DNA from 2 places in the Cupriavidus sp. FW306-1B-F12B genome. Region 2 is predicted to be linked to the other one. Evidence: predicted binding sites of a transcription regulator. Region 2 holds the regulator's gene; the other holds the start of a gene.
What was found. The regulator sigma-54, encoded in region 2, starts transcription at its own class of promoters, with help from an activator protein. The targets are predictions, from matches to a motif close to TGGCANGNAANCTGCTTT.

Region 1: a site for sigma-54 is predicted at 4,786-4,803, ahead of AC3WLE_RS11755 (phenol hydroxylase subunit). Genes of this name have one in related genera too.

What each region holds. Positions count from the first base shown of each region.
Region 1 covers NZ_JBYSXC010000005.1:355,885-366,761, forward strand. The annotation lists gene AC3WLE_RS11735 (LysR family transcriptional regulator) at 1-158, opposite strand, end outside; gene AC3WLE_RS11740 (muconate/chloromuconate family cycloisomerase) at 270-1,388, shown strand; gene AC3WLE_RS11745 (tripartite tricarboxylate transporter substrate binding protein) at 1,451-2,446, shown strand; gene poxR (phenol degradation transcriptional regulator PoxR) at 2,590-4,317, shown strand; gene AC3WLE_RS11755 (phenol hydroxylase subunit) at 4,839-5,063, shown strand; gene AC3WLE_RS11760 (aromatic/alkene monooxygenase hydroxylase subunit beta) at 5,114-6,109, shown strand; gene AC3WLE_RS11765 (MmoB/DmpM family protein) at 6,142-6,423, shown strand; gene AC3WLE_RS11770 (aromatic/alkene/methane monooxygenase hydroxylase/oxygenase subunit alpha) at 6,459-7,979, shown strand; gene AC3WLE_RS11775 (phenol hydroxylase subunit P4) at 8,012-8,371, shown strand; gene AC3WLE_RS11780 (NADH:ubiquinone reductase (Na(+)-transporting) subunit F) at 8,409-9,485, shown strand; gene AC3WLE_RS11785 (2Fe-2S iron-sulfur cluster binding domain-containing protein) at 9,498-9,821, shown strand; gene AC3WLE_RS11790 (catechol 2,3-dioxygenase) at 9,891-10,826, shown strand; gene AC3WLE_RS11795 (2-hydroxymuconic semialdehyde dehydrogenase) at 10,875-10,877, shown strand, end outside.
Region 2 covers NZ_JBYSXC010000009.1:53,981-64,857, forward strand. The annotation lists gene mutM (bifunctional DNA-formamidopyrimidine glycosylase/DNA-(apurinic or apyrimidinic site) lyase) at 1-193, shown strand, start outside; gene AC3WLE_RS16610 (dynamin family protein) at 474-2,426, shown strand; gene mutY (A/G-specific adenine glycosylase) at 2,520-3,698, shown strand; gene AC3WLE_RS16620 (LON peptidase substrate-binding domain-containing protein) at 3,730-4,389, opposite strand; gene rapZ (RNase adapter RapZ) at 4,472-5,356, opposite strand; gene AC3WLE_RS16630 (PsiF family protein) at 5,475-5,867, opposite strand; gene hprK (HPr(Ser) kinase/phosphatase) at 6,030-7,001, opposite strand; gene ptsN (PTS IIA-like nitrogen regulatory protein PtsN) at 7,083-7,538, opposite strand; gene hpf (ribosome hibernation-promoting factor, HPF/YfiA family) at 7,995-8,345, opposite strand; gene AC3WLE_RS16650 (RNA polymerase factor sigma-54) at 8,394-9,875, opposite strand; gene lptB (LPS export ABC transporter ATP-binding protein) at 10,010-10,810, opposite strand.

The sequences.
Region 1 (10,877 bases), on a different contig from region 2:
CGGCCGACGCGGTCGAACAGCGCCACGCCCACTTCATCTTCCAGCTGGCGGATCTGGCGCGACAGCGGCGGCTGTGCCATATGCAGCCGCTCGGCGGCGCGGGTGACGTTCAGTTCCTGGGCCACGACCTGGAAATAACGCAGGTGCCGGAGTTCCATTGCTGTCCTGTTTCCATACCTGCAAGGTATCGATCGAGACATCATCGGTCTTGGACGCAGGCAAAGTCAAGCCGCATACTTGGCCCCAATATCCATTTGCATCGACAAGGTATGACCACGACTATCACTTCGGTGGAGGCCATCCTGGTGGACCTGCCCACCATCCGGGCACACCAGCTGGCCATGGCCACCATGCAGCAGCAGACCCTGGTGATCGTGCGGCTGCGCTGCAGCGACGGCGTGGAGGGCATCGGCGAGGCCACCACCATCGGCGGCCTGTCCTATGGCGACGAAAGCCCGGAAGGCATCAAGCTGACCATCGACACCTACCTGGCCCCTGCGCTGGCCGGCCAGGATGCCACCAACGTGCATGGCGCGATGGCGCGCCTGGGCAAGGTCGCGCGCGGCAACCGCTTCGCCAAGTCAGCGCTGGAGACCGCCTTGCTGGATGCGCAGGGCAAGCGCCTGGGCGTGCCGCTGGCCACGCTGCTGGGGGGCGCGGTGCGCTCGACCCTGCCGGTGCTGTGGACGCTTGCCAGCGGCGACACCGCCCGCGACATCGCGGAGGCCGAGCAACTGCTGGCCGAGCGCCGCCACCATACCTTCAAGCTGAAGATCGGCCGGCGCAGCGTGCGCGACGACGTGGCCCACGTGGCCGCGATCAAGCGCGCGCTGGGCGAGCGGGCGCGCGTCACCGTCGACGTCAACCAGGCCTGGAACGAGGCCGACGCCGCCACCGGCATCGCCATGCTGGAAGCCGCCGGCATCGACCTGATCGAGCAGCCGACTCCGCGTGAGCAGCGCATGGCGCTGGCGCGTCTGGCAGCGCGCTTCGTGGTGCCGATCATGGCCGATGAAGCGGTGTGCGGCCCGGAAGACGCGATGGAGCTGGCGCGCATCGGCGGCGCCGACGTGTTCGCGCTGAAGATCGCCAAGGCCGGCGGCATCTTCGGCATGCTGCGCACCGCCGCGGTGGGCGACGCCGCCGGCATCGCGCTGTACGGCGGCACCATGCTGGAGGGCAGCGTCGGCACCATCGCCGCGGCGCATGGCTTCTGCACGCTGCCGCATCTGGCCTGGGGCACTGAGCTGTTCGGACCGCTGCTGCTCAAGGACGATATCGTGCAGCAGCGCCCCGAGTACCGCGACTTCAGCCTGCACCTGCCTGAAGGCCCCGGCCTGGGGCTGGCGCTGGACGAAGACAAGCTGGCGCACTACCGGCGCGGCTGAACTGGCAGGCCGCGCCCCCCGCATGGCACACCGGTGCCTGCACGCATCAAGTGAGGAGACCAATGAAGACGTTATTCCAGCGGCTGGCAAGCACCAGCCGCGCAGGGGCGCTGGCACTGGCTGCCGGCCTGTCGTTCGCAGCGCCGGCCGCGCACGCGGCCTATCCCGACCATCCGATCCGCTGGATCGTGCCGTTCCCCGCGGGCGGTGCCATGGACAACATCGCCCGCACGCTGGGCGAAGACATGTCGCGCACGCTGGGCCAGGCCATCGTGGTCGAGAACCGGCCGGGCGCCGGCGGCAATATCGGCGCCGAACTGGTGGCGCGCGCGCCCGCCGACGGCTACACGCTGATCATCGTCGCCAACGGCATGGCCGTGAACCCGGCGCTGTACGGCCGGCTGAGCTACGACCCGGTCAAGGACTTCGCGCCGGTGTCGCTGCTGGCGGTGGTGCCCAACGTGCTGGTGGCCAGCAAGGCGCGGCGCCAGGAAAGCACCGTCAAGGATGTGGTGGCGCACGCCAAGGCGGCGCCGGGCAAGTACACCTATGCCTCCGCCGGCAACGGCACCTCGATCCACCTGGCGGGCGAGCTGTTCACCTCGATGGCCGGCGTCGACATGCTGCATATCCCCTACAAGGGCAGCGGCCCGGCCATGACGGATCTGCTGGGCGGCCAGGTCGACTACATGTTCGACAGCATCACCTCGGCCAGGCCGCATATCGAATCGGGCAAGCTGACGGCGATCGCGGTCACCACCAGCAAGCGCTCCAGTGCGCTGCCCAACGTGCCGACGGTAGCGGAAGCCGGCCTGCCGGGCTATGAGCTGTCGCCGTGGTTTGCCGCCTTCGTGCCGGCGAAGACGCCGCAGCCGGTCATCGACGCGCTCAACCGCGCCATGCTCGAGGCTTTGGGGAAGCCGGCCGTGCAGAAGCGGCTGGCGCTGATCGGCGCCGAGCCGATCGGCAGTTCACCGGCGGTGCTGCGCGAGCACCTGGCGAAGGAAACCGATAAGTGGGGTGTGCTGATCCGCCAGCGGGGTATCCGGGCGGATTGAACGGCCCGGCCCAGCGCGGCCGGTTGGGGTAGTCCCCGGGCAATGTCATTGCCCACCCCCGTTTCCCTTGGCACATAATGTGCATAAGCTGCCAGCCGAAAGGCACACTCGAGCGGATCACCCGCCGGCACTGAGGGGAGACAATGAGCAGTTCAACCGACAAGTTCTCGGCCACCATGCGCGATGGCCTGGCCGATCTTGCCCGCCGCCTGCGCTTCGCCATGGAGGAGGGTGCGATCTGGCTGGACGAGCAGCGCATGATCCTGATCCATACCGCCGCCCTGGGCGCGCTGCGCAAGGAACTGGTGGACACCCTGGGCATGGAGCGGGCGCGCGGCCTGTTCATGCGCATGGGCTTCCATTCGGGCATGCGCGACGCTGAGGTCGCGCGCAAGCTGCGCGCAGGCCACAGCGACTTTGGCCAGCTGGAGATCGGGCCCTGCCTGCATACCATCGAGGGGGTGGTGCGGGTCACGCCGGTCAAGGTCGACATCGACATCGCCGCCGGCATCTACGATGGCGAATTCCTGTGGGAAGACTCCTTCGAGGGCGACGTCCACCGCCAGCTGTTCGGCATCGTCGACGAGCCTGCCTGCTGGATGCAGATCGGCTACGCCACCGGCTACACCTCGGCGCTGATGGGGCGCACCATCCTGTATCGCGAGGTCGAGTGCATCGCCTGCGGGCACGCGCACTGCCGCATCATCGGCAAGCCGGTGGAAGCCTGGGAAGACGGCGCGCAGGCGCTGGCGCTGTACCAGCCCGATCCCGTGATCGAAACCATCATCGCCTTGCAGAGCGAGGTCGAGCACCTGCGCGCGCTGCAGGGCACCCCGGCCACGCCGGCCGACCTGGTCGGCACCTCGCCAGGCTTTCGCGCCGCCTGGAGCCTGCTGCAACGCGCCGCGGCCAGCAACGTGACGGTGCTGCTGCTGGGCGAGACCGGCGTGGGCAAGGAGCGGTTCGCGCAGGCGCTGCATAGCGTGAGCGGGCGCGCCGACAAGCCCTTCATTGCCGTGAACTGCGCGGCGATTCCCGATGAGCTGATCGAGTCCGAGCTGTTCGGCGTGGAAAAGGGCGCCTTCACCGGCGCCAGCCAGTCGCGCCCCGGGCGCTTCGAGCGAGCGCATGGCGGCACCCTGTTCCTGGACGAACTGGGCGAACTCTCGGCCTCGGCCCAGTCCAAGCTGCTGCGCGTGCTGCAGGAGGGCGAGGTCGAGCGCGTGGGCGGCACCGGCACGCGCAAGGTGGACGTGCGGCTGGTGGCCGCCACCAATGTCGACCTGGCCGAAGCCGTGAAGCAGGGCACTTTCCGCAAGGACCTGTACTACCGCCTCAATGTCTACCCGGTCACGATCCCGCCGCTGCGCGAGCGCCTGGACGATATCCGGCCGCTGGCCGAGCGCTTCGTGGCCCGCTACGGCGCGCGCCACGGCAAGCGCATCGTCGGCATCACCGACCGCGCGCTGGCCGAGCTGCGCCACTATGACTGGCCCGGCAACGTGCGCGAACTGGAGAACGTGATCGAGCGCGGCGTGATCCTGGCCAGCCAGGGCGGCCAGATCACCGCCGACCACCTGTTCCTGCCGGGCACCGTGGCACCGGTGGTGGATACCGCGCCGCGGCTGGGCGCGGGCGGCACCTTGCCAGACCTGCGCGAAGCCGCGGTCCATGCGCTGCTGGACCAGATGTCAGAGCAGCAGCTGGCGCTGGGCGACGTCGAGACCGTGCTGATGGAGGCGGCCATGCAGCGGGCCGACGGCAATATGAGCCAGGCGGCGCGGTTGCTGGGCATTACGCGGCCGCAGCTGGCGTATCGGTGGAAGATGCGCGGCACGCGTGGGGGCAACGGGCACGGCAACGGTAACTGAGGCCGCTTTCAAGCTTCAAATGCTGAGGGTGTGCTCCCTCTCCCGCAAGCGGGAGAGGGAGCACACCCGCGTAGATCAAGCGCGTCCACACGATCCCCTGCGCCACCCATCTCCTCCGCTTCTCCCGGCTCCTCGCATTTCCCCCCTTGATCATTTGATGCAGCCCCGGCCGGCCGCGCATCGGCCCGAAGTTGCCCGATGCTGCACCGCGCCAGCGATTTTTCCCTGCCAGATCAAGTCTTCTCACCCAGCTTGCCCAGGCACGCTGCTGCGCCGCAGGGCAATCCCATCCGCATTGGCTCGCTGCCCGCAAACGCCCGCCCGGCGCGGCTTTTGATCATTTGATCAAGGCTTGCGGACAGCTTCATCAATTCATCGACAGGTTTCGCGCGGACCTTTCCGGGTTAACGCGCACGCTCGTCATCGCCAATTCCCCGCAACCCTTGTCCCACAACGCTTCGCGCTCGCTGGCACGGTCTTCGCAGTAAGGCCTGCGTCCAGCCAACGCAAAGGAGCGCGCCATGAACACCCCGTCGGTTCCCCTGTTCGAAGCCACGCCGCGCTATGTGCGGGTCGAGGGCCGCACCCCCGAAGGGTTTGTGCAGTTCGCCTTCAGCGTGGCCGACCCGGAGCTCAACGTCGAACTGATCATGCCGGAGCCGATGTTCGAAGCCTTCTGCTGCGTCAACCGCGTGCGCTTCCTGCCCCCGCTGGAAGCCGCGCCGCAGCCGCAAGCCGACGACTGACGCCGCAGCCACCGCATCACAAAGAGAGAAGGGATACAGGAGACCAAGCGATGCAAGTCGATATCAAGACCCAGCAGATCCAGCCGCTGCGCCAGACCTACGGCCATGTCGCGCGCCGCTTCGGCGACAAGCCGGCGTCGCGCTACCAGGAGGCGACCTACGACGTGCAGTCGGAGGTGAACTTCCACTACCGCCCCACCTGGGACCCCGGCTTCGCGCTGTATGACAAGCGCCGCACGGCGATCGTGATGCAGGACTGGTACGCGCTGAAGGACCCGCGCCAGTTCTACTACGGCGCCTACGTGACCGCGCGCGGGCGCCAGCAGGATGCCACCGAAAAGAGCTTTGCCTTCGTCGAGAAGCGCGGGCTGCTGCAGGCGCTGCCGGCCGAATGGCAGGAACGCCTGGCCACCGGCCTGCTGCCGCTGCGCCATGTGGAGTGGGGCGCCAACATGAACAACTTCTACTGCGCCGACTATGGCTGGGGCACGGCCATCACGCAGGCCTGCACCTATTGCGCGATGGACCGCCTGGGTATCGCCCAATACCTGTCGCGCATCGGCATGCTGCTGGACGGCAATACCGGCGTGGCGCTGGAGCGTGCCAGGGTGGCCTGGTTGGAGAGCGCCGCGTGGCAGCCGCTGCGCCGCTTTGTCGAGCACACCTTTGTCACCGGGGACTGGTTCGAGACCTTCGTCGCCCAGAACCTGGTGCTCGACGGGCTGCTCTACCCGCTGGTCTACCAGCATGCCGACGCGGTGATCGCGCGCGCCTGCGGCACCGGGCTGGCGGTGCTGACCGAATTCATGAACGACTGGCGCGACGAGCACGCACGCTGGGTCGATGCCGTGATCCAGGCCGCCGCGGCCGAGTCCGACGCCAACCGCGTGCTGCTGTCCGGCTGGGCGCGCGCCGCCTGCGCCGAGGTGGCGCAGGCGCTGGTGCCGGTGGCCGATGCGCTCACCGGCGAGGACGGCGCGCAGATGGTGGCGCTGTGCCGCGAGCAGTTCGAAGTCCGCCTGGGCAAGCTCGGCCTGGCTGCCTGATCCGCCCACAACGAACCCCACGGAGACACGCCATGTCAGCCACCGCTGCCAACGTCTACATCGCCCTGCAGAACAACGACGACACCCGCCCCATCATCGACGCCATCACTGAAGCCAACCCGCATGCGGTGGTGTCGCAGTTTCCCGCCATGGTCAAGATCGACGCCCCCGGCCACCTGACCATCGTGCGCGAACTGGTGGCCGGCAAGCTCGGCCGCGACTGGGACCTGCAGGAGATCCACCTGAACCTGATCTCGCTGTGCGGAAACATCGACGAGGACGAAGACGCCTTCACGCTGCGCTGGAACGCCTGACCCGGCAGCGGCATAGAGAACATCACGGAGACATCATGGACGCACGCAAGAAGCTCAACCTGCGCGAGAAGTACGCCTCGATGACGCGGGACCTGGCCTGGGAAACGACCTACGAGCCGATGGACAAGGTCTTCCCGTTCGACAAGTACGAGGGCATCCGCATCCACGACTGGGACAAATGGGAAGACCCGTTCCGCATGACCATGGATGCCTACTGGAAATACCAGTCGGAGAAGGAGCGCAAGCTGTACGCGATCATCGACTCGTTCGTGCAGAACAACGGCCACCTGAACGTATCCGATCCGCGCTACCTGAACGCGCTGCGGCTGTTCCTGACCGGCGTGACGCCGCTGGAATACGCCGCCCACCGCGGCTACGCGCACCTGGGCCGGCATTTCCGCGGCGCCGGCGCGCGCGTGGCGGCGCAGATGCAGTCGGTCGACGAGCTGCGCCATGCCCAGACCCAGCTGCACACGCTGTCGGTCTACAACAAGTACTTCCACGGCTTTGGCGAATGGCGCCACATGCACGACCGGGTCTGGTACCTGTCGGTGCCAAAGTCCTACTTCGAGGACGCGATGAGCGCGGGGCCGTTCGAGTTCATCACCGCGATCTCGTTCTCGTTCGAGTATGTGCTGACCAACCTGCTGTTCATGCCGTTCATGTCGGGCGCCGCCTACAACGGCGACATGGCCACGGTGACCTTCGGCTTCTCCGCGCAGTCCGACGAGTCGCGCCACATGACGCTTGGTTTGGAAGTGGTCAAGTTCCTGTGCGAGCAGGATCCCGGCAATATCCCGATCCTGCAGAAGTGGCTGGACAAGTGGTTCTGGCGCGGTTTCCGCCTGCTCACGCTGGTCGGCATGATGATGGACTACATGCTGCCCAAGCGCGTGATGTCGTGGGCCGAGGCCTGGGAGATGTACTTCGAGCAGGCGGGCGGGGCGCTGTTCAAGGACCTGGAGCGCTACGGCCTGCGCATGCCCAAGTACCACGAAGTGGCCACCCAGACCAAGGACCGCATCACGCACGAGGCCTGGGCCACCTTCTACAACTACGCGGGCGCGGCCGGCTTCCACACTTGGGTGCCCAAGGCCGACGAGATGGCATGGCTGGCCGAGAAGTATCCGCAGACCTTCGAGCGCTACTACAAGCCGCGCCTGGACCACTGGCAGGAGCGCCAGCAGGCCGGCGACCGCTTCTACAACGCCACGCTGCCGATGCTGTGCCAGACCTGCCAGATCCCGATGGTGTTCTCGGAGCCGGACGACCCGACCCAGACCTGCTACCGCGAGAGCACCTACCACGGCATGAAGTTCCACTTCTGCTCGGACGGCTGCAAGGACATCTTCGACGACGAGCCCGCCAAGTACGCGCAGGCCTGGCTGCCGGTGCACCAGATCTACCAGGGCAACTGCGGCGGCGCCACGCTGGAGGACGTGCTCAAGTGGTACCGGCTGGACCCGGGCGCTGACAACCTGGACTTCGAGGGCTCGCAGGACCAGCGCAACTGGAACGCGTGGAAGGGCATCGGGCCTGCCGCGGACGCCGCCTGAAGCGGCCCCCATCACAAGACAAGGAGACAACCATGCCCGTCGTATCCATCGGCGACTACGCCTTCGAGGCGGCCGACCGCGAGGCCGTGTTCCACGGCAACCGGCTGCTCTATATCGGCTGGGACGGCCACCTGCTGTTCTGCGCGCCGCATTGCTTCCCGTTCCCGCCGTCCATGCCGCTGCGCGACGTGGTCGACAAGGTGCTGCCCGGCGTCTACGGCTACCACCCCGACTTTTCCCGCATCGACTGGGGCCAGGTGCAGTGGCTGCGCGGCGGCCAGCCCTGGCAGCCCGACCTGGACCGCTCGCTGGAAGAGAACGGCCTGGGCCACAAGGACGTGATCCGCTTCCGCACGCCGGGGCTGGACGGCATCGGCGGCAGCCGCAGCTGAGGCGCATGGTCGAACGCACCACCGGAAGGAGACCAAGATGTATTCGCTGACCATTGAACCGATCGGGCAGACCATCCCCATCGCTCCCGGGCAGACCGTGCTGGACGCGTGCCTGCGCAACGGCGTGTGGTTGCCCCATGCCTGCTGCCACGGGCTGTGCGCCACCTGCAAGGTGCAGGTGGTGGACGGCGAGGTCGAGCAGGGCGAGGCCTCCAGCTTCGCGCTGATGGATTTCGAGCGCGACAACGGCCAGTGCCTGGCCTGCTGCGCGACCGCGCAGTCGGACCTGGTGATCGAGGCCGACATCGAGGAAGACGCCGATGCGCTGGGCCTGCCGCTGGCCGACTATCGCGCCGAAGTTGTCGAGACGCGCGCCCTGACGCCCACCATCCTGGGCATCTGGCTGCGTGTGAAGGATGGCGGACGCACGGCCTTCCAGGCCGGTCAGTACGTCAACCTGAACGTGCCGGGCTGCGACCAGCCGCGCGCGTTCTCGCTGGCCAACGCGCCGGGCGACGACCTGGTCGAGCTGCACGTGCGGCACGTGCCGGACGGGCAGGCCACCGGCTACCTGCACGACCAGCTGGCGGTCGGCGACGAACTATCGTTCTCGGCGCCCTATGGCCGCTTCTTCGTGCGCAAGTCGGCGCAGGTGCCGATGCTGTTCCTGGCGGGCGGGTCCGGCCTGTCGAGCCCGCGCGCGATGATCCTGGACCTGCTGGCCGCCGGCGAAACCCTGCCGATCACGCTGGTGCAGGGCGCGCGCAACCGCAGCGAGCTGTATTACGACGCGGAGTTCCAGGCGCTGGCGCAGGCCCACCCCAACTTCCGCTACGTGGCGGCGCTGTCGGACGAACCCGCAGACAGCGGCTGGAACGGCGCGCGCGGCTACGTGCACGATGTGCTGCGCCAGCTCTACGCGAACGGGAACGAGGACGGCAACGCTGACTTCCGCGGCCACAAAGCCTATCTGTGCGGGCCGCCGCCGATGATCGAAGCGTGTATCCGCACGCTGATGCAGGGGCGGCTGTTCGAGGCGGACATCCACACCGAGAAGTTCCTGTCCGCGGCCGATGCGCAGAACAGCGCGCGCAGCCCGCTGTTCAAGATCTGAGGGAGGCGCGCCATGCATACCGTCGAGATCGCCGGCAGCGGGCTGCGTTATCCGTGCGCACCGGAGCAGAACCTGCTGCGGGCCATGGAAGTGCTGGGCCGGCGCGGCATTCCCGCCGGCTGCCGCGGCGGCGGCTGCGGCGTGTGCAAGGTCCGCATCGAGGCCGGGCATTACCACGCCGGCAAGGTCAGCCGGGCCTGCCTGTCCGAAGCGGAGGAGCGCGACGGACTGGTGCTGGCCTGCAAGACCTATCCGGACAGCGATATCCGGCTGCAGCCGGTGGCCCTGCTGCAGCGCTGCCTGGAAAAGCAGTGGCGGCGCGAGCAGGGCCGGTAGCAAGCGAACGAAGCACAAGCAAAGAAGGTGGCACCCACACAACGCCACCACCACACCAGGAGACCCATCATGGCATTGACAGGCGTATTGCGACCGGGGCACGTGGCCCTGCGCGTGCTGGAGCTGGAGCCGGCGCTGAAACACTATACCGAGGTGCTCGGCTTGATCGAAACCGCGCGCGATGCGCAGGGCCGGGTGTTCCTGAAGGCCTGGGACGAGCATGACCATCACAGCGTGGTGCTGCGCGAGGCCGACAGCCCGGGCATGGACTACATGGGCTTCCGCGTCGACAGCGGCCACACGCTGGAGCGGCTGGCGCGGGAGGTGGAGCAATCCGGCCTGGCCGCCGATTGCCAGTGGATCCCCGCCGGCGAGCATCCGCACACCGGCGTGCGCTTTCGCTTCACCATCCCGACCGGCCATGCCATCGAGTTGTTCGCCGACAAGGACAAGCTCGGCTGCAACACCGGCGACCTCAACCCCGATCCCTGGCCGGACGACCTGCGCGGCATGGCGCCCAGCCGCTTCGACCACTGCCTGCTGTACGGCGACGATGTCGACGGCACGGTCAGGCTGTTCCGCGAAGTGCTGGGCTTCTCGCTGGCCGAGCAGGTGGTGGCGGGGCCGGACGGCGAAATGCTGATCGGCGCCTTCCTGACCTGCTCCAACAAGGCGCACGACATCGCCTTTATCCGCCACCCGGAGAAGAACCGCTTCCACCACGCCTCGTTCCTGCTCGACAACTGGAGCGAAGTGCTGAAGGCGGCCGACATCATCTCCAAGAAGGACGTCTCGCTCGATATCGGCCCGACCCGCCACGGCATCACGCGCGGCGCGACGATCTATTTCTTCGACCCCTCCGGCAACCGCAACGAGGTCTTCTCCGGCGGCTATATCCACTATCCGGACAAGCCCACCATCACCTGGACCGACAACGAACTCGGGCGCGCGATCTTCTACCACGACAGGAAGCTGAACGAAGCATTCCTGAATGTGCTGACCTGAGTCCCCGCCCTGGCTCAATCGAAGAGGCTGAAACTCAAGAGAACCAACATG
Region 2 (10,877 bases):
GGCGCAGGCGATCGAGCGCGGCGGCAGCACGCTGCGCGACTTTGTCGGCAGCGACGGCGCCAGCGGCTATTTCCAGCTTGATTGCCTGGTCTACGACCGCGCCGGCCAGCCGTGCCGGGTCTGCGCCACGCCGGTGCGCCAGATCGTGCAGGGCCAGCGCTCCACCTTCTACTGCCCGAACTGCCAGCACTGAGCCTTGGCGGCCACCCCGGGCAGGCGCCGTGTGGCGCACAATGCGCGCCGCCGGCGATTGTCGATGGGTCGGCGCAACACTCCTTGTGCAAGCCATTACGGAGGGGCGTGAATTCCACAAAACCGCCGTGGAAACCTGTATCGTGTGCGCAGTCATAAAAAGTTACAAAACGGCCCAACCGCTTGCAGGGTAGGCAGTGGTCAGGCCGGCATTGTGCGAACACGGGCGCAGCGCGCAAGCGGCGTGCCCCGAGGTAAAACCAAGTCAGCCGAACAGCTCCATGACAACGCTCGCCCACCAATTCGAACAATACGGCGCCTGGAGAACCGGGGTCCTCCAGTCACTGGCCGAATTCCAGTCCTGGCTGCAGCAGCACGACCTGTACGACGCCCAGGCCGATGACCGCGTGCAGCGCATCCAGAGCGTGCTGCGCAGCGACCGGCTCAAGGTCGCGTTCATTGCCGAGTTCTCGCGCGGCAAGAGCGAGCTGATCAACGCCATCTTCTTTGCCGACTACGGGCGCCGCATCCTGCCGTCGTCGGCGGGGCGCACCACGATGTGCCCGACCGAGCTGCGCTATGACGAGGCCGAGCCGCCGTGCATCCGGTTGCTGCCGATCGAGACACGCCTGCAGGAGGCCTCTACCGCCGACTTCCTGGAGGCCGGCACCTCGGCTTCGCACTGGCATTCGGTGCCGCTGGACCCGTCTTCGCCCGAGGGCATGCTGGCTGCATTCCAGCACGTGGTGCAGACCGTGCGCGTGCCTCCCGCGCAGGCCGAGGCGCTGGGCCTGTACCACGAGAACGATCCCGATGCCGCCTACGCGGTCGATGCCGAGGGCATGGTCGAGATCTCGCGCTGGCGCCACGCCGTCATCAATTTCCCGCACCCGCTGCTGCGCCAGGGCCTGGTGATCCTGGACACGCCCGGCCTGAACGCGATCGGCACCGAGCCCGAGCTGACGCTGCGGCTGATCCCCGACGCCCATGTGGTGGTGTTCGTGCTGGCCGCCGATGCGGGTGTCACCAAGAGCGACCTGGAGCTGTGGCGCAGCCATGTCGGCGCCGGCCACCGGCGCGGCTGCCTGGCGGTGCTCAACAAGATCGACGGGCTGTGGGATCCGCTGCGCGAGCCGGGCGAGATCGCGCAGGAGATCGCGCGGCAGGTGTCCACCACCGCGCAGGTGCTGGGCATCGAACAGTCGCGCGTCTATCCGGTATCGGCGCAGAAGGGCCTGGTGGCCAAGGTCACGCACGACGACGAGCTGCTGGCGCGCAGCGGCCTGCCCGAGTTCGAGCACGTGCTGTCCGACCAGCTGATCCCGCGCCGGCGCGAGATCGTCTCGGACCAGGCGCACCGGCTGGTGCAGGATATGGCGCGCGCCGCGCAGCAGCTGCTGCAGAGCCGCCGCCGCGATATCGTCGAGCAGCTGTTCGAGCTGCGCGGCCTGCGCGGCAAGAACCACGCGATGGTCAAGCACATGCTGATGCGGGTGCAGGGCGAGAAGGAAGAGTTCGAGCAGAGCATCAGCAAGTTCCAGGCGCTGCGCCTGGTCTTCGGCCGCCACAGTGCCGACATCATCAAGAGCCTGCAACTGCGCGACGTGCGCCTGACCATGCGCAGCGCGCGCGAGCAGATGAAAGAGCGCTTCTTCTCGCGCGGACTGCGCGAAGACATGGACGCGCTGTTTGCGCAGCTGACCAGGCTGGTGACCGATGCCGACAACAAGATCGGCCAGCTGCACCAGCTGATCGAAAGCATGTACCGGCGCTTCAACGCCGAGCACGGCTTCACGCTGCCCGCGCCGATGCAGTTCACTGCCGAGCGCTACGTGGCCGAGCTTGAGGAAACGCTGCGCCTGGTGCATGCGCACTTCGGCACGGTCAGCATGCTGACGCGCTCGCGCCCGCAGCTGGTCCAGAGCGCCTTCAGCACCATGGCCAGCCGCGTGCTGGAGAACTTCCGCGACCTGAACCGCGATATCGAGGTCTGGCTCAAGTCGGTAATGACGCCGCTGGAAGCGCAGGTGCGCGAGCACCAGAAGCAGCTGCGCCGGCGCGTCGATTCGATCGAGCGCATCCACGAGGCCACCGACACGCTGGAAAGCCGCATTGCCGAGCTCGAGGAAGTGCTCAACGGCCTGGACGAGCGCAGCGGACGTATCGAGGGCTACGCGCAGCGGCTGCTGCGGCCGACGGCTGCAGCCGACAGCGCGAGCCTTGCGGTGGCCTGATCCTGAAGCCGGTATATCATGTGGCGCCGCACTTAGCGGCGCCTTTTTCTTTGGTGCGCCGCGCGCCCCCGCGCTTCAGAACGTTTTACCCAGATGCCCCGCAAACCAGCCCCCCGCGCCGTTCCCGCCATCCCCGACGATATCTGCGTGCCGCCCGACTTCGGCGCCAGCGTGGTCGACTGGCAGCGCCAGCATGGCCGGCACGACCTGCCGTGGCAGAACACGCGCGACCCGTACCGCATCTGGCTGTCGGAGATCATGCTGCAGCAGACCCAGGTGAGCGCGGTGATCGACTACTTCCAGCGCTTTGTCTCGCAGCTGCCCACGGTGCAGGCGCTGGCGGCGGCGCCTGCCGACCAGGTCATGGCGCTGTGGGCGGGGCTGGGCTATTACTCGCGCGCACGCAACCTGCACCGCTGCGCCATGCAGGTGGTGAGCGAGCATGGTGGCCGTTTCCCGACCGATCCCGCGGTGCTGGCCACATTGCCCGGCATCGGCCGCTCCACCGCCGCGGCGATCGCCGCGTTCAGCGCCGGCGTGCGTTCTCCTATCCTGGATGGCAACGTCAAGCGCGTGTTCGCGCGCTGCTTCGGCATCCACGGCCATCCGGGCGAGCGCGTGGTGGAAACGCGCATGTGGCAGCTGGCCGAGCTGGCCTTGCCGGCCGCAGGCCCGCGCCAGGCCGAGGACATGATCGCCTATACGCAAGGGCTGATGGACCTGGGCGCCACGGTGTGCTCGCGCGGCAAGCCGGCCTGCCTGGCCGATGCCGGTGCGTGCCCGCTGTCGGCCGACTGCGTGGCGCGCCGCGACGGGCTCACCGGCGTGCTGCCCACGCCCAAGCCGCGCGCGGCCATCCCCGAGCGCAGCACGGTAATGCTGCTGGTGCGGCGCCAGCGCGAAGTGCTGCTGCGCCTGCGCCCGGGCAGCGGCATCTGGGGCGGCTTGTGGAGCCTGCCGGAGATGCCGGTCGACAGCGTGCCCTTCGACGCGGAAGCCGCCGAGGCGGCGGCGCTCGACTATGCCCGCGCCTTCGGCAAGCCCGCGCGCGCCGCGCTGACCGGCGAGCTGACCCACGTGTTCACGCACTTCCGCCTGCTGATCCGTGCCATCCGGGTCGATGTGAGCGCGGACGGCGCAAGCCTGATGGCGCAGGGCGGCGCCGCGGAAGCCGCGCAGCGCTGGATCTCGCTTGACGATCTCGATGCGGTGGGGACGCCCGCGCCGGTACGCAGGCTGCTGGAGGACCAGGCGCGCGGCGGGCTGTTCTGAAGCCTGGCAGGCGCATCTGCGGGATCCGCGCCTAGAGCATGTGGTTCTGGCGCATGTAGCGGTGCACGATCTCGATGCGCATGCCGGCATCGGGCAGCGCCATCAGCATCTGCTTGGCCTTGAGCGGCACCGGCAGCAACTCGCACAGCCGGTTGGCGACCCAGCTCGGGTCGTCCCACAGGTAGGGCTCGTCGAACGGCAGCCGGTCGGGTTGCTCGGCATGCAGCCGCGTGACAATGCGCCGCAGCGCATCCAGGCATTCGCCCAGCAGCTCCAGCTTGCAGTCGATGATGTCGGGGGGAAGCACCTCGGCGCGGGCGACCAGCAGGCCGTCGTCGCGGGTGTCGTGGCTGACGATATGGAAGCGCTCGCGGCCGCGCGCGCGGATCAAAAGCACGCCCAGCTGTTCCATGTTGCAGTCGACGATCTCCGCCAGGCAGCCGACCGGTTCCGGCACGGTGGGCTGGTCCGGCCGGGCCACTTCCTCGCCGCTTTCGATCAGGCAAACGCCAAAGGGCGTGTTGTCGCGCAGGCAGTTGCGCACCATGTCGACATAGCGCGCCTCGAACACGCGCAATGGCAGCCGTCCACCGGGAAACAGCACGGTGTGCAACGGGAACAGCGGCAGGTTGTCGAGCGTCCGCGGCGGATCTTCTGATCCCGTGGGACGGTAGAGGTCGGTCGAGGACATGCAGTGCCAGCTTGGGTATCGCGCAGCAATGGGCCAGCCGGCCAACGCGGCGCGCAGATGCCAGTTGGCAGTCCCGCCTGCGTCAGCCCGCCGGTGCGAGCTCTCGGTGTCTTACCAGCACATTACCATGCGCCCGGAAGTAGTTGGCAAGCCTTTCCGCAATATAGACCGAGCGATGCTGGCCGCCGGTGCAGCCGATCGCGACGGTCAAGTAGCTGCGGTTGTCGGCAATGAAGCTTGGCAGCCACTTTTCCACGTAGGCGCGGATATCCTCGGCCATTGCCAGCACCATCGGCTGGGCCTGCAGGAAGTCGATCACCGGCGTGTCGCGCCCCGTCAGCGGGCGCAAGGCCAGGTCGTAATAGGGGTTGGGCAGCGAGCGCACGTCGAACACCATGTCCGCATCGCTGGGCACGCCGTGCTTGAAGCCGAACGACTCGAACAGCAGCGTCAGCCGCTGGCTGTCGTCGCGGATCAGCTCCTTGATCCAGCTGCGCAGCGTATTGGTGCGCACATTGCTGGTGTCGATGCGGTGCGCGGCCTCGGCCAGCGGGCTCAGCAGCGCGCGCTCCATCTCGATCGCTTCCATCAGCGCGGTGTCGTTGAAGGCGGGTTCACCGCCCGGGCCCGGCACGCCGTCGGTACGGACCGAGAGCGGGTGGCGGCGGCGCGTCTCGGAGTAGCGCTGCACCAGTGCATCGGTGCTGGCGGTCAGGAACACCACCTCGACCTGGTGCTCCGCGGCCAGCGCGCGCACGGTGTCGGGCAACTGGTCGAGCGACTCGCGGCTGCGGATGTCAGTGGCGACGCCCAGGTGCGTATAGCCCTGGCTGTCGAGATAGCGGGTCAGTTCCGGGATGAACTGAGCCGGCAGGTTGTCCACGCAGTAGTAGCCTGCGTCTTCGAGCACGTTCAGTGCGACGGACTTGCCGGAACCGGATATGCCGGTGATGAGGATGATGCGCATAGCACCTGAAGCATAGCATCACGTGATGAAGGCGTCATGACACCACGCGCAAAAGCAAGCATGGCGAACCTCGCGGTTCGCCATGCTTTTGGCGTCAGCTTGCTGAGCTGGTTGCGGCTCAGGCTGCCTTGGACAGGCATTCCTTCATGTAGGCCTTGTATTCGTCACCCTTCTTGCCCTTGCCCGACTTGCTGCAGGAGGCCATTTTCTCCTGCTGGGTCTTGGATGCGCCCTTGGACAGGCATTCCTTCATGAACGCCTTGCGTTCGTCGCCCTTCTTGCCGGCGGCTTGCGTATTGCAGGCCTTCATCTTGTCCTGCTGGGAATTGGCTGCGGGCTTGTCCGGGTTAGCCGGGGTGGCAGGCGTGGCAGGCATGGCCGGTGTTGCCGGGGCGGTGGCCGCTGGCTTGGCTGGCGTGGCGGGGGTTGCCGGCGTGGCAGTGGTCTGCGCAAATGCGCTGGCGGCGATCATCGGGGTGACCAGCGCGCACATCGCGATCAGTTTCTTCATGCTTGCTCTCCTGGGTGTGGAAAACTTCATGGCCGCGCGCCATTGCCGGCGTTGCAGCTTCCGTAACGGGCGCGATGCCCATTACAGCACAAAACGGAGCATGCCTGAAGAACGTTGACGTTCTGCGTCAACGTCGTTGTAAGCAAATGAAAACGCTGGCGCTCAGAGCAGGCGGCCCTGGCCGCGCGAAACCGCATCGGCCTGCATCGCGGCGCGCTGCCGGTCCATGAAGTCGCGCAGCGTATCGATGCCGCGCAGGCGCAGGATGGTGTTGCGCACCGCGGCCTCGACCAGCACGGCCAGGTTGCGCCCGGCCGCCACCTGGATCTTGACCATGTGGATCGGCAGGCCCAGCACGTCGAGGTATTGCGAATCGAGCGGCAGCCGCTCGAACTCGCCGTCATTGCGACGCACCAGCTGCACCACCAGCTTGATCTTCATCTTCCGGCGCACCGCGGTCTCACCGAAGATGGTCTTGATGTCGAGCAGGCCCAGGCCGCGTACTTCAAGCAGGTTCTGCAGCAGCGGCGGGCAGCGGCCTTCGATGAAATCCGGCCCCAGGCGCACGAAGTCTACGGCATCGTCGGCTACCAGCCCGTGGCCGCGCGAGATCAGTTCCAGGCCCAGTTCGCTCTTGCCCAGGCCCGATTCGCCCATGATCAGCACGCCCATGCCCAGGATGTCGAGGAATACCCCGTGCATGGTCACGCGCGGCGCGGAGATACGCGACAGGTACAGGCGCAGGTGGTCGATCACCGCGGCCGACGACACCGGCGTGGTGAACAGCGGCGTGGACGAGCGCGTGCAGCGCAGTTCCAGGTCGGGCGGCGGCTCCATGCCGTCGGCGATCACCAGGAAGGGCGGCTCCAGCAGGATCAGCTCGCCCATCTGGCGCTTGCGGGTCTCGTCGTCGAGCCGCTGGTAATAAGTGATCTCGGGCTTGCCGAGCACCTGGATGCGGTTGGGGTGGATCAGGTTCAGGTGGCCCACCAGGTCGGCGGCGGAGGTGGCTTCGCGGGCGAACTCCACGTCGAAGGCGCGGTCCGCACCTTCCAGGCCGGCCACCCACGAGAGTTTGATGTCGGCTGCGTTGTCGTCGAAGATGGACTGGGAGGTGACGCCGGTGAGTTCCATGCGGTATGACTGGTGGGGCGGTTTGCGAAGCGCCTCGGCGCCTGCCCGGTCTGGTGCCGGCCCGCTTGGGGGGTCAGGGGATCAGGGATGCCATGCGATCAGCAACTGATGGACGGCATCGGGCGTGGGCAGCGTGGCCAGCCCTTCACGCATGTCGCGGTCGGAAAGCAGTTGCGCGATTTCGGACAGGATTTCCAGGTGCTGCTGCGTAGCCTGTTCGGGCACCAGCAGGAAGATCAGCAGCGATACCGGCTTGCCATCGGGAGATTCGAACGGAATTGGTTCGGCCAGGCGCATGAACGCGGCCAGCGGCTGCTTCAGGCCCTTGATGCGGCCGTGCGGGATTGCCACGCCGGCGCCCAGGCCGGTGGATCCAAGCGACTCGCGCGCGAACAGGTTGTCCGTCACGATGGCGCGCGCCACACCATGGTTGTTTTCGAAGAGGAGCCCGGCCTGCTCGAACACACGCTTCTTGCTGGTGACGCTGACGTCGAGGGTGATGTTGCCGGGTGGCAGCAATTTGGCCAAACGATTCATGGGCGATGCGCAGGATTTCAGTTAGCGGGCGGACCGCCCCGCCGGGCAGTGGGCTGGCTCCGGCCTGCCGTTGGCCTGGCCGGAGGCGTCCGGCCCATTATAGAGCAGCGACTACTCCCGCATTGTGCAGCGCAACGGGGCAAGCCGGTGCAGAACGATACATGGTGATGCAATCGTGCCTCCGCGGCGGGGAGCCGGTGCACCGGTGCGGGGCACGGCCAGGATTCCCTCTCTTTGTATGGCGCAGCATACACCTTGGCGCAGCGCTTGCGAACACCCTTGCTCATTCGGGTGAAAAGCATTGGCTCCGGCGCCACAGCCGGGCCGCGCCGCCAGTGCGGGCGCGGCATGCCGGCGGCAACCGGGAACGCGAGGGCGCAAAAAAGCCGCGCTTCATGGCGCGGCTTGCCTGTTCAATCCTGATTCAGCAGCCCGCTGCGGGGCTGCCGGGCACGGTCATTGCTGCATTTGCGCTGCGGCCATCTGGTACTTGACCGCTTCGCGGTCGTGGCCTTGCACGCGATCCTTGTAGCGGATCACCTGACGGTCCAGCTTGTCGACGAGTGCGTCGATCGCTGCATACAGGTCTTCGTGATGCGCTTCGACAAAGATGTCCTTGCCCTTGAGATGTAGATTGATTTCCGCGTACTGACGCCGGTCCTTTTCCTTATGGTTGTCGACAGAGAGCAGCACACTAACGCCAATGACTTGATCGAAATGCCTGACGATTCGCTCCAGCTTCGTTTCCACGTACTCACGCAGAGGGGGCGTGATGTCCAGGTGGTGTCCACTGATCTTGAAGTTCATAGCGCTTCTCCTTCTGAAAGAGCCTCACCAGGCAGGCGGTGGGCTCGGCTACAAAGACTTGCGGAGATTGACTGCGGGGATCTTCAGGGCTTCGCGATACTTGGCAACGGTGCGGCGTGCGACAACGAAGCCTTGTTCGCCCAGCAGTTCGGCAATGCGACTGTCGGAAAGGGGATTCCTCGGGTCTTCGGCTCCTATCAGTTGCTTGATCAAGGCGCGGATGGCCGTTGATGAAGCCGCGCCACCGGTTTCGGTGGACACGTGGCTGCCGAAGAAGTACTTCAGTTCGAAAGTACCCATCGGCGTTGCCATATATTTATTGGTCGTCACCCGGGAGATGGTTGACTCGTGTAAACCCAGTGTATCGGCAATCTCCCGCAAAACCAAGGGGCGCATGGCGATTTCGCCGTGGCTGAAAAAGTTCTTTTGACGCTCGACAATGGCCTGCGAGACACGCAGGATTGTGTCGAACCTCTGCTGGATGTTCTTGATCAGCCAGCGCGCCTCCTGCAGCTTCTGCTGCAGCCCGGCGGTGCCGGACTCACCCTTCGCGCCACGCAGGATTTGTGCATACATGTCATTGATGCGCAGCCTCGGCATCACATCCGGATTGAGCTGCGCGATCCAGCCGCCGCCACCCTTGCGCACGAACACGTCCGGCACCACGAAGTCCGCCTCCGGGCGGCTGTATGCATGGCCGGGGTAGGGCGCCAGCGAGCGGATCAGTTCGTGTGCGGACTTCAGCGCCGCTTCATCGACCTGCAGCGCCTTCTTCAGCCGCGTGTAGTCGCGTACTGCGAGCAACTCCAGGTGGTTGGTCACGATGTTCAGGGCCAGTTCGCGCTGCGGGTGCGTCAGGCGCCGCAACTGCAGGGCCAGGCACTCGGCGGCGTTGCGCGCGCCCACGCCGGGCGGGTCGAAGCTCTGCAGCAGCGTGAGGATGGCGTGGACTTCCTCGATCTCGAACTCGAGTTCTTCCGGCAACTCCGTGCAGATTTCCTCAAGCGATGCGCTCAGGTAGCCATCATCGTCGAGTGATTCGATCAGGAAGATGGCCAGGCCCTTGTCGCGCGCGGAGATCTTCAGCGGCGTGAGCTGTTCCATCAGGTACTCGCGCAGCGTGGGCTCGGCTTCACGCAGCTGCATCGGCGTTTTTTCATCCTCGTCGCCCTGGGGGCGGCGGGCAAAGTCGTCCAGGCTCCAGTCGCCGCTGCCATAGTCGTCGCCGTTGCCGCTGTCGCCATAGCTGTCGTCGTCAGCCGCGCCATCGGCGCGGGCCTCGCCATTGCCCTGCGGCTCTGCCGGCGCGGGCGCCGGTGCGCTCTGCAGGTTGACCGAGCCGTCGGCCGCAACGCGCAGCGGGCTTTCGATCCAGTCGTTCTCACGTTCGAGCAGAGGGTTTTCCGTCAGCGCCTGTTCGACCTCTTGCTGCAGTTCCAGCGTGGAAAGCTGCAGCAGCCGGATCGACTGCTGCAGTTGCGGGGTCAGGGCCAGATGCTGGGAAAGGCGGAGCTGTAGCGACGGTTTCATGCGACCTATTCTATGCGCATCTTTCCGTTGTTGGAACGGAAATTGCTATCGCTTATGCGGTCTGATCGCTGCTGGCTGTGGCAGGCCCACGTGCGCCCGCGAATAGGCCTGCCGCTCCATGGCAGGCCGCTGCATCACATGCGGAAGTTCTCGCCCAGGTAGACGCGCCGCACTGCGTCATTGGCGATGATTTCCTCGGGCTGGCCCGCGGCCAGCACCGTGCCTTCGCTGATGATGTAGGCGTGGTCGCAGATGCCGAGCGTCTCGCGCACGTTGTGGTCGGTGATCAGCACGCCGATATTGCGCGCCTTGAGGAAGCTGACGATGCGCTGGATCTCGCCCACGGCGATCGGGTCCACGCCGGCGAAGGGTTCGTCCAGCAGGATGAAGCGCGGCGACGACGCCAGCGCGCGCGCGATTTCCACGCGGCGGCGCTCGCCGCCCGACAGCGACAGCGCCGGGTTGTTGCGCAGGTGCGCGATCTGCAGGTCGTCGAGCAGCGAATCGAGGCGGCGCTCGATCTCGGCCTTGGCCAGCGGCTTGCCCTTGTCCAGCTGCAGCTCCAGCACCGCGCGGATGTTCTCTTCGACGTTGAGCTTGCGGAATACCGAGGCTTCCTGCGGCAGGTACGACAGCCCCATGCGCGCGCGCTCGTGGATCGGCAGGCCGCTGATGTGGTCGCCGTCGAGCACGATATCGCCTTCGTCCAGCGCCACCAGGCCCACGATCATGTAGAACGACGTGGTCTTGCCCGCGCCGTTGGGCCCGAGCAGGCCGACCACCTCGCCGCTCTTCACGTCGAGCGAGACGTCCTTGACCACCGTGCGCGAGCCATAGCGCTTCTTCAGGTGGCGCACGACCAGGGTGCTGCCGCCGGCAAGGACGGTGGAGGCTTCGACGGAAGGCTTGTCGGCGATGGTTGCGGTATCGGTCATTGGCACAGTCTGGCGTTCAGGCGTTTCCGGCGCCGGCCGCATGCGATGCACGCAGCCGGCGCCAGGC